Filimonas lacunae: one gene and its partner. The protein of the gene in region 2 interacts with the protein of the main gene of each other region in a pairwise test. Links are inferred from orthologs where the notes say so. Each region holds a gene or a part of one and is shown on either strand. Other genes may lie near its edges.

The links. Proteins that work in one complex are often made in the same cells at the same time.
Region 1: the proteins of FLA_RS28135 (region 2) and FLA_RS27440 interact in binary tests that used the Escherichia coli proteins (3 or more experiments, as listed by UniProt). The link is inferred for Filimonas lacunae from one-to-one orthologs.

Annotation. Positions count from the first base shown.
Region 1 is NZ_AP017422.1:6,957,123-6,961,509, forward strand. Bases 1,426-4,387 are described here. They hold FLA_RS27440 (methionine aminotransferase), read right to left. Parts: upstream 3,503-4,387; coding sequence 2,348-3,502; downstream 1,426-2,347. Other genes in these bases: FLA_RS27435 (ATP-binding protein), read left to right, coding at 1,426-2,351; mtgA (monofunctional biosynthetic peptidoglycan transglycosylase), read right to left, coding at 3,544-4,239; FLA_RS27450 (hypothetical protein), read right to left, coding at 4,276-4,387. Outside these bases: FLA_RS27430 (hypothetical protein), read left to right, coding at 1-11; more of FLA_RS27435, read left to right, coding at 141-1,425. UniProt on the Escherichia coli protein: Shows aminotransferase activity with methionine and histidine as substrates, and to a lesser extent also with phenylalanine.
Region 2 is NZ_AP017422.1:7,117,595-7,123,426, reverse strand. The notes cover bases 1,166-4,146. They hold FLA_RS28135 (cytochrome c oxidase subunit I), read right to left. Parts: upstream 3,575-4,146; coding sequence 1,757-3,574; downstream 1,166-1,756. Other genes in these bases: FLA_RS28130 (cytochrome c oxidase subunit II), read right to left, coding at 3,652-4,146; cyoE (heme o synthase), read right to left, coding at 1,166-1,647. In the rest of the region: FLA_RS28150 (cytochrome c oxidase subunit 3), read right to left, coding at 1-138; FLA_RS28145 (cytochrome c oxidase subunit 3), read right to left, coding at 172-753; more of cyoE, read right to left, coding at 781-1,165; more of FLA_RS28130, read right to left, coding at 4,147-4,743; FLA_RS28125 (quinol:cytochrome C oxidoreductase), read right to left, coding at 4,799-5,832. UniProt on the Escherichia coli protein: Cytochrome bo(3) ubiquinol oxidase is the terminal enzyme in the aerobic respiratory chain of E.coli that predominates when cells are grown at high aeration.

The DNA.
Region 1 (4,387 bases), 160 kb from region 2 along the record:
AAGGAGAATAAACAGCAGTGAAACGGATTTTCCACATAGGTTCTCTAACATTCAGTAAGTTATTTAACAGGTCTAAATCCACTGTGCCGGAAGGTAGTGGGTTTGAATTGTTATTTGATTTTCTGATAAAGGAGATCTCTGTGCCTAAACAAACCGAAAGGCTTATTGCCGTGGGAAGAAAGGTAAAGGGAAAACCTGCCGACGAACTTATCCGCAACTACATTTCCTTTGAACACTATTTAACCAATCTTGACCCTGAACAAAAATACACCCGGGAAAAGCTAAGAGCAGCTGTTAAACAACGATTCCCCGCCCTGGTAAATGACCATTTTTTTTCTCTTCTGTTTGATACAGAACCTGTTCAAAAACTAAAGCTGGTTGCCATATTCATTGATTTCTGTTTGCAGGAAGCCTCAGCCATATTTGGTAATGCCGGTAGCGGACTTTTTGATCAGGTTAGTAAACAATTACAGATTGCACAACAACATACAGATAGCGAAGCTTCGTTACAGCAAATGCAGCTGCTGATTGATAAAATGTTTGCCTACATCAATATCAATTTCGGCCCCCCACTGGCAGAAAGAGTTTTCGATAACACTTACCAGAAAACAGCACGGTATTATAAAGACGCCGGCATTATTCATTACCTCGCAGCCTTCCTACCACAAAGCATTGTGTTGTCTTCTTTACTAAGCGACCTCACACAAGCGCAAACGCAAAAAGTGATTCGTGAAAAAATGGAAGAAACACAGCGGTTAAATCATGTGCTGGAACAACGGTTGAAACAGCTACAACAAACAAGGGATGAAGTAAAGCGGCAGGACAGCATGCTAAGCGGCATCATTTCTTCTTCACTCGACGCCATGATTACGGTGAATGAAGAAGGTATGATTATTAACTGGAACCGTGCTGCCGAAGAAATTTTTGGCTACAGCTATGAAGAAGCTAAAGGCCAGTATTTGTCAGATCTTATTATTCCGGAAGAATTTATACAACAGCATAAAGAGGGGTTTAACCGTTTCCTGAGAAACAGGCAAAGCACTATACTTGATAAGCGCATGCGATTGCAGGCCAGGAGAAAAAACAACAACCTGTTTCCTGTAGAACTTACCATTACTACCATTGAACACAATAACTTCTGCTACTTCAATGGCTTCTTACGCGACATAAGTAAAGAAGTGGAAAAGGAAAATGAACTGAAACAGGCACGTGAAGTAGCCGAGCAGGCATCGAGGATTAAAACGGAATTTTTAAATACCGTAAGCCATGAAATAAGAACACCATTGAATGCCATTATGGGCTTCACTTATCAGCTGTTGAACGGAAAAGTGAAAAGTGAAGAAGAGCGAACCAAGTACATTACCTATTTACGACAAAGCAGTGAAACATTACTGCACCTGATAAACGATGTGCTTGATTTTAATACACTCGAAAATGGCGGCCAGCAATTAAATAACGAAACCTTTCACTTAAGGGAGCTACTAAATAGTATTTCCATTGGGTTTGCTCCACTGGCTCTGCAAAAGAACATTGCACTGCTATTACAATACGATGAAAACATTCCCGACGTTATTCATGGAGACGGCGCCCGGTTATTCGCTGTATTAAGCAACCTGGTAAACAACGCTATTAAGTTTACACTCAAAGGCAGCATAGAAATAAAAGCAGTGCTGGTTGAGTCAAATACCGATGTACTGATAGTAGACTTTATGGTCGTTGATACAGGCATCGGCATTGCCAATGAAAAGCAGGAAAAAATATTTGAATACTTTATACAAGGTGAAAGTGATAATACCCGAAGATTTGGCGGTGCAGGCCTTGGGCTTTCTATTGTACGTAAAACCGTACAGCTGATGCAAGGTTCTATAGTGCTTGATAGTGAGCCTGGCAAAGGATCTACTTTCACCATCCGCATCCCATTGCAACATGCTAAGGAGCTGTTGGCTGTCACAGAATTTCCTGCCAGCGACAATGCCATATTCAAAGGCCGGAAAATACTGATAGCAGAAGACAACGAGTTTAATATTATAGTAGTTCAAAATTTACTCGAAGACTGGGGAGCCACTGTGGATGTTGCCTATAACGGACAGGAAGCATTGGAACGATGCCTGAATAATGATTACCATTTGGTATTGATGGACCTGCAAATGCCTGAAATGGATGGTTTAACCAGCAGTGCTGAAATCCGAAAATTCAATACCAGAATTCCTATCATCGCACTTACTGCTTCTTCGCTGGAAGAAATTGCTGAACATGTTAACACCAGCAATCTCAACGATTATGTACGCAAGCCCATTGACCCTAACGAACTGTATTATAAACTGTGCCGGTATCTTCCTAAAACCGTTTAACCCAGTTTAAAATTACTCAGGCGCTTGGCAGCACTTTCCAGTGTAGTAGCCTTTTTGGCAAAGCATAAACGAAGCACTTTATTATCTTCTGCATTGCTGTAAAAAGCAGATACCGGAATAGTAGCAACGCCTGCTTCTTTTACCAGCCTTTCCGCAAAAAGTCTGTCATTTTCATCTGTCAGGTGTGCATAGCTAAAACATTGAAAATAGCTTCCATAAGAAGGCAAGGCTTTAAAGGGCGTTTGCATCATCAGCTGTTGAAAATAATCGCGCTTGTGTTGTAAAAACTGGCCCAGTGATAAATACGCTTCTTCGTATTGTAAAAACTCGGCTAATGCAACCTGCACCGGGGTATTTGCAGAAAAACAATTAAACTGATGCACTTTTCTAAACTCTGCAGTTATATCAGCCGGCGCTACGCAATAACCCATCTTCCAACCAGTACAGTGGTAAGTTTTGCCAAAAGAAAAACAAACAAAACTTCTTTCCAGTAAACGGGGGAAACGCAGAATGCTTTGGTGTGGTATATTATCAAAAATCAGGTGTTCATACACCTCATCACTTACAATGATAATGTTGGTGTCTTCTACAACACTCTGTAGCTGCACCATATCTTCTTCACTTAACACACTTCCCGTTGGGTTATGAGGAGTGTTAATCATAATCATTCTTGTACGGGACGTTATTTTATTACGCACTTCTTCCCATGGTACAGCATACTCCGGGTATTTAAGCGAAATGAACACCGGCTTGGCTCCATTGAGTTCTATGGCCGGCACATAACTATCGTAGGCTGGCTCAAAAACAATAACCTCATCACCAGGTACAAGCACTGTTGTTAAGGCTGTATATAATGCATAGGTACCGCCGGGGGTAACAGTTATTTCCGAGTCTGCACTAACAGAGGTATTATATAGTTTTTGGATTTTTTCGGCAATTTTTTCCCTCAAAGGCAAATAACCATGCATGTGTGCATATTGGTTATAACCATTTTTCATAGCCTTATTTACCAGGTCTGTTAACTGGCCATCCATGGGAAAATCAGGAAAGCCCTGGCCAAGATTTACTGCGTTGTGCTCAACGGCCAGCTGACTCATAACAGTAAATATGGTGGTACCCACCTGTGGTAGTTTGGTAATAATTCTGCTCACAGCAATCCTTTTGGTCAAATATAAAACAAACCGTACAATCGTTAGTACATGAGTGCCTGTACATCAGGGTCATCCTGGATATTGTTCATCTGGCGTAAAATCAATTTCGATTTCCAGCCCACCCAACGGCTAACAGGTTTCACTGTATATATCTTGGGGTTCGGCAAACAGGCTATTATCATTGCTGCTTCTGTTCTGCTGAGGTTTTTAGCTGGTTTACCAAAGTATTTCTGCGCTGCGGCTTCAATGCCAAAAATGCCAGGGCCCATTTCAATCACGTTCAGATAAACTTCTAAAATCCGCTTTTTGCCCCAGGTCCATTCAATCATTTTGGTAAAGTAAAATTCCGGCACTTTGCGTATATAGCGTAAGGCACCGTTGCCCTGCCATAAAAACACGTTTTTAGCAGTTTGCTGGCTAATGGTACTTGCCCCACCACCTCTTACTTTTTTCTTCTTTTTAGGATTGGCGTTCAGGCTTTTTTCCAACGCCTTCCAGTCAAAACCACCATGGTCAGGAAACAGCTGGTCTTCACTGGCCATAGCTGCCAGTTTAACGTTGGGCGAAATTTCATCCCAGCTAACATAATCACGTTTTAAACCATAGCCGCCAAATACAGCGCCCGTTTGTGTAAGTGTGATAGGAGGAAAAACCCATTTACATATTACTGTGTATAGTAATGAAGTAATAAAAAGGATAAGAGTTATACGTAAAACCCAACGGAAGAATTTAGCCATGCCGACAAAGATATAGGAATCAAATATGCCTTTTTTCTAACTGGCATGAACATATTGTAAGCGGTATTTTTTTCCTATCCGTATTTCGGGTTTATACAACCAGTGCATAAGGGTACCCAGTAAAAAAATACCGGAAGCTATGCCCAGT
Region 2 (5,832 bases):
ATAAGCAATCAGGAATGCACCAAATGTAAAGGCATCACTCATCAGGAAGTACCACATCATCACCTTGCCGTACTCCACGTTAAAAGGGCTTCTTCCGCCCGCCCAGTATTTGGGTTTTGTTGTAGCTGTCGTTGCCATTGTAATTAAGGAAATTTCGTTCGCAAATTTAATCTATCCAATCCAGTTAAAAAATACAAATAAGTATATCCAGAGTATGTCAACAAAGTGCCAGTAAGTAGCCACGATTTCCACCGGTGTGCTCGCGTACTGTTTGTTTTTCACACTATAAGCCCTAAAGAATATCACCAGTATAGCCACTACACCACCTAATACGTGTAAAGCATGCAATCCGCCGATAATACCCAGGAAGGAAGAAGACGGGTTGCTGTTTTCATACAGCATAGGCACCTCGTGGTTTACCTGTAAAAAGCCAACCAGTTGTAAACCGGCAAATAATAAACCTAATACCGCGGTAATAGTGATCAGTAAACGGTAGCGCGCCATTTCTCTTGCTTTAAAAGCCTTTAAGGCAAGGTGAATAGTACCGCTGCTGATTAAAATAACCACCGTAGCTATCCAGAAAGTCACAGGCAGATCGAACTCAATCCATTTGCTCTGTGCTCTTTTCACCACATAGGCACTGGTTAAACCAGCAAACATCATAATAATGCTGCCCATGGCTACCCACAAGGTAAACTTGTGAGGGTGTATTCTTTTTTTCTGTGTATCCGTGTCTGTACTCACCGCACTCATATACATCACTTCAAAAATTTAATACCGTTAATGATGAATTTTGTCTGCCAGTAAAGCCAGTAATACCAGCGGCAGATATATATAGCTGCTGAACATTACCCGGCGTGCCGACTTAATATCCATTGCTATAAACAACCGCACACATTGCATTACCAGGAAACCATTTAATACCAGCACTATCCAGAAACTCACAATACCTGTTAACCCAAAATAATAAGGCAGCATACAAACAGGGATCATCAACACCGCATACATCACACATTGAACAGCTGTAAACTTAGTGGGTCCCTTATCAGCAGGTAATAATTTAAAACCTGCTTTACTGTAATCTCCATGCGCCACCCAGGCTATTGCCCAGAAATGCGGAAACTGCCATAAAAACTGGATGCCGAATAAAGCCCAGCCACCTGCTCCAAAATCGTCGTTACCCGCTACCCAGCCAATTAAGCAAGGTAAAGCTCCCGGAACAGCGCCCACCAGAACGGCGATAGAACTGATTTTTTTAACCGGGGTGTAAATAAAAGCATACAGGAACAAACTAAACAGGGAAACCAATGCAGAAGACAGGTTAAAGAAGTGATACATCATAAACACTCCTACCAGGCCGGCAATCAGTGCAAACGTGTAAGCTTCTTTTACCGACATACGACCGCTGGCCACTGGCCTGTCTGCCGTACGTTTCATTACTGCATCCGTATCTTTTTCCACTGCCTGGTTAATGGCGTTGGCACTACCTGTTACCAGCATACCGGCAACAAATAACAGGATAATCTGAATCCAGTCGTACTCCACTACTTTAGGCGCCAGTAAATAACAAATCACGCAGGAAAAAACCACTGTAAAGCTCAGTGTAAACTTTATCAGCTGCTTGTAGTCCTGAAGTTTGCTCTTCAAACTAAACGTGTTATGTATCTCTGCCGTCATCAAGTTCCTTCTTCGCTTTAAAAGTGATGCCCTGATTTCTCAGGGCATCAGACATATTAGTTAAAATAAACTGTAGTTATTAGTGTGCCGACTCATCATCGCCAACAGGTACTGTTTGCGGAATGAAATCATGACCATCCTTACCGTAATCGTAAGCCCAACGGTGAACTTCAGGAATTTCTCCAGCCCAGTTACCGTGACCAGGATTGATAGGTGTAGTCCACTCCAGGGTGTTAGAACCCCATGGATTGGTAGTAGTAACCTTTCTTCCTTTGAAAATAGAATAAAAGAAATTAAACAGGAAGAAGAACTGTGCAGCAAATACAATGATTACTACAGTACTGATAAATCTGTTCAGTTCAATAAACTGTTTAAAGCTTTCCCAAACACCGTAATCGTAGTAACGACGTGGCATGCCGGCTAAACCTTCGTAGTGCATAGGCCAGAAAATCAGGTAAGCACCAACAAGGGTAATCCAGAAGTGGATATAAGCCAATGTGTTGTTCAGGTAGCGGCCATACATTTTAGGATACCAGTGGTAAACACCGGCAAACATACCAAACATAGACGCTACACCCATTACTATGTGGAAGTGGGCAATTACAAAGTAAGTATCGTGCAGGTGAATATCCAGTGCAGAGTTACCTAACCAGATACCAGTTAAACCACCTGAGATAAATAAGCTTACAAAACCGATGGCGAACATCATACCAGGAGTAAACCTGATATTACCACGCCATAACGTTGTTAACCAGTTGAACACTTTAATAGCAGAAGGCACCGCAATTAACAAGGTCAGTAATACGAATATAGAACCGAGGAATGGATTCAATCCGGTTACGAACATGTGGTGTGCCCATACTAAGAAGGCCAGAACCGCGATAGCAAACATTGATCCCACCATTGCCATATAACCGAAGATAGGTTTGCGTGCGTTGGTAGATAATACCTCTGACGCCATACCCATAGCAGGTAACAGGATGATATATACTTCGGGGTGACCCAGGAACCAGAACAAGTGCTGATAAAGGATGGCACTACCACCTTCGTTAGGCAACGCAGTGTTGGTAGTAGCAATAAAGATATCAGACAGGTAGAAGCTGGTACCGAAGTTACGGTCGAATATCAGCAGGATAAAACCTGAGAATAATACAGGGAAAGATAATACACCCAGAACAGCGGTGAAGAACAATGCCCAGATAGTTAATGGCAACCTGGTCATGCTCATACCTTTGGTACGCATGTTAAGGATAGTAGCAATATAGTTCAAACCAGCCAACAGCTGAGATACCACAAACAGGGCCATCGCTGTTAACCATAAATCCATACCGGTTTTAGAACCTGGTGAAGCATCGCCTAACGCACTTAACGGAGGATAAGCTGTCCAACCACCACTGAATGGACCGGTTTCAACAAATACAGATGAAAGCATTACGATACTGGCAATGAAGAAAAACCAGTAGCTAAGCATGTTCATTAAAGGAGAAGCCATATCCCTTGCACCAATCTGCAACGGAATAAGAAAGTTAGAGAACGTACCACTTAAGCCTGCTGTTAATACAAAGAATACCAGAACGGTACCGTGTGTAGTAACCAGTGCATAATAAGCTTCAGCGCTAATACGACCACCTTTAGCCCATTTACCCAGGATATCTTCTAACCATGGAAAAGTAGAATCGGGGTAGCCCAATTGCAAACGGAATAAAACAGACATTAAACCACCAAGCACAGCCCAAACCATCCCTGTTATCAGGAATTGTTTTGCAATCATTTTGTGATCCATGCTGAAAACGTACTTGGAGATAAATGTCTCATGGTGATGCCCGTGATGTTCATCATGATGAGCATCATGCCCGGAAACACCCACGTTTGCATGCAGAACAGCTTCGTTACTCATATCAAACTCTTTATTGGACTATATAACTTATTCTAAAATTTTGTTTCAATGACATTACGTCAACACTAATTACTAAACTAGTGAGCCAGCGCCACTTTTTTAGTGCTGTCTACAACAGGTGTAGTGGCAGCGGCAGCTGGTGCGTTGCTAGGATCCTTATCAGGATTAGCCACCAGGTAGTTAGGTTTTTGTTTTGCCATCCAAACATCAAACTCTTCCTGCGTTACTACTTCAATGATCCCTTTCATAGAGTAGTGTCCGTTACCACACATCTGGTCGCAGCTTATCTCGTAGATAAAGTCAGGGTTACCTGTCTTCTCTTTCATTTCTTTGGTAGTGTACTTAGGAGTAAACCACAAAGTAGTGGGTGTACCTGGTACAGCATCCATTTTCATACGAAACTGAGGTAAACCTACGTCATGGATTACGTCTCTTGAACCAATGATCAGTTGAACCGGCTTGCCTTTTACACAATACATAGTTTGAGACTGAACGATATCATCGTTGTTAGCAGGATCAGCTTTCATATTAAATTTCTCCTGATCAGCCCAAACCTGACCCAGTGGGTTATTGTTTGCGTCGTCAATTACACGGAAATATTTTTTACCGAATTCGTTGTCTTTACCTGCATAACGGAATATCCAGCCAAACTGTTTACCTGTTACTTCCACACGCAGTGAATTGGCAGGAGCATCACTGGTAAAAGTAAACCAGTTACGTAAACCAATTACTACCAGAATAGTAAGAGTGATAGCTGGAACAACTGTCCAGATCAACTCCATGGTGTTGTTATGAGGGAAGAAGAAAACCTTGCGTTTTGGATTTTCCTGATACTTATAGGCAAATACAAACAATACTATTTGTGTGGCTACAAATACGAAACCTGTAATCCATAAGGTAACAATTAACATGGAATCTACCTTCTCACCTTGTTCGCTGGCGCTACCTACAGGCAATAAAGTTTTAGGATATAAAGCCTTGTTGCACAGGTAAACACCTATTAAGCCCAGCACAAGAAAAGCCACCATCAGGAAACCGTTAATCTTATTGCTTTGCGCACGGGATTTTTCTTCACCCTTCAACACAGATACGTACTCACTGGCTTTAGCAATCTGGAAGATCACCAGGAAAACCAGTACTATCACTGCGATGGTAAAAAACATTGACATAATCTCTTATTCTAGTTATTTTCTAAATCAATTATCTTCTGCTATTCCTCCAATCTTACGTATGGTGGATGATACTTTCTTTCAGGAAAGGATGGTATTTCGCAACCAGTGGTTTGGAAGCCAGCGCCCTGCCTACAAAGAATATAATCATACCAACAAAGAATGCAGCAATACCGAAATCCAGCCAGCCTAAGGTAACATGTTCTTTAGAAAGGCTACCCATTACCATTTGATAAAAATCAACCCAGTGACCGAATATGATTAATACCGCCATAAAGGTAATCAGCGTATAGTTTCTTTTTGCACCGCGTTTCATCAAAATCAGGATAGGACAAATAAAGTTGATGATCAGGTTCAGGAAGAAGATGCCTTTGTAAGCACCCTGAACACGGTGTTTGTAATAAATAGTTTCTTCAGGAATGTTTGCGTACCAGATAAGCATATACTGAGAGAACCACAGATATGTCCAGAAAATAGAGAAGGCAAACATGAACTTACCAATATCGTGCAGGTGTTCCTGGTTAGTGTATTCCAGGTAACCTTTATTTTTCATGTAAATAACAAACAAGGCAACCAGTGACATACCAGAAACAAAAGAGCTTGCGAAAGTATACCAGCTATACATGGTGCTATACCAGTGTGCATCAATACTCATCATCCACAACCAGGGGATAGTAGAACCTACCGTTAAAGCAAACCATACAATAAACAAGGCAGCAGAAACTGTGTTTCTCCAGATAAAACGCTGGCCTTCTTCACCGTTCATAGCTCTTTCATCTGCTTCAGAGCTTAATTTACGCATTCTTGCACCTAATAAACTCCAGCCACCAATAGCCAAAATAGTCCAGGTGATGTAGAATGTTGGGTTTAAGAAGCCTTTTTTACCGTTCAAGATAACATCACCCGATACCGCTTCTTTATCCAGCCAGTGGTAAATATGATGATTACCGGTTAAAACAACATAAAGTAAAATAACTAAGCTTATAACTCCGAAGATCGGAACCAAGGTAGAAATAGCCTCTGGTATACGACGGAATACCATTTGCCAGCCACCCAAAGCCAAAGTAGTAGCGCAAATGAAAAACATGC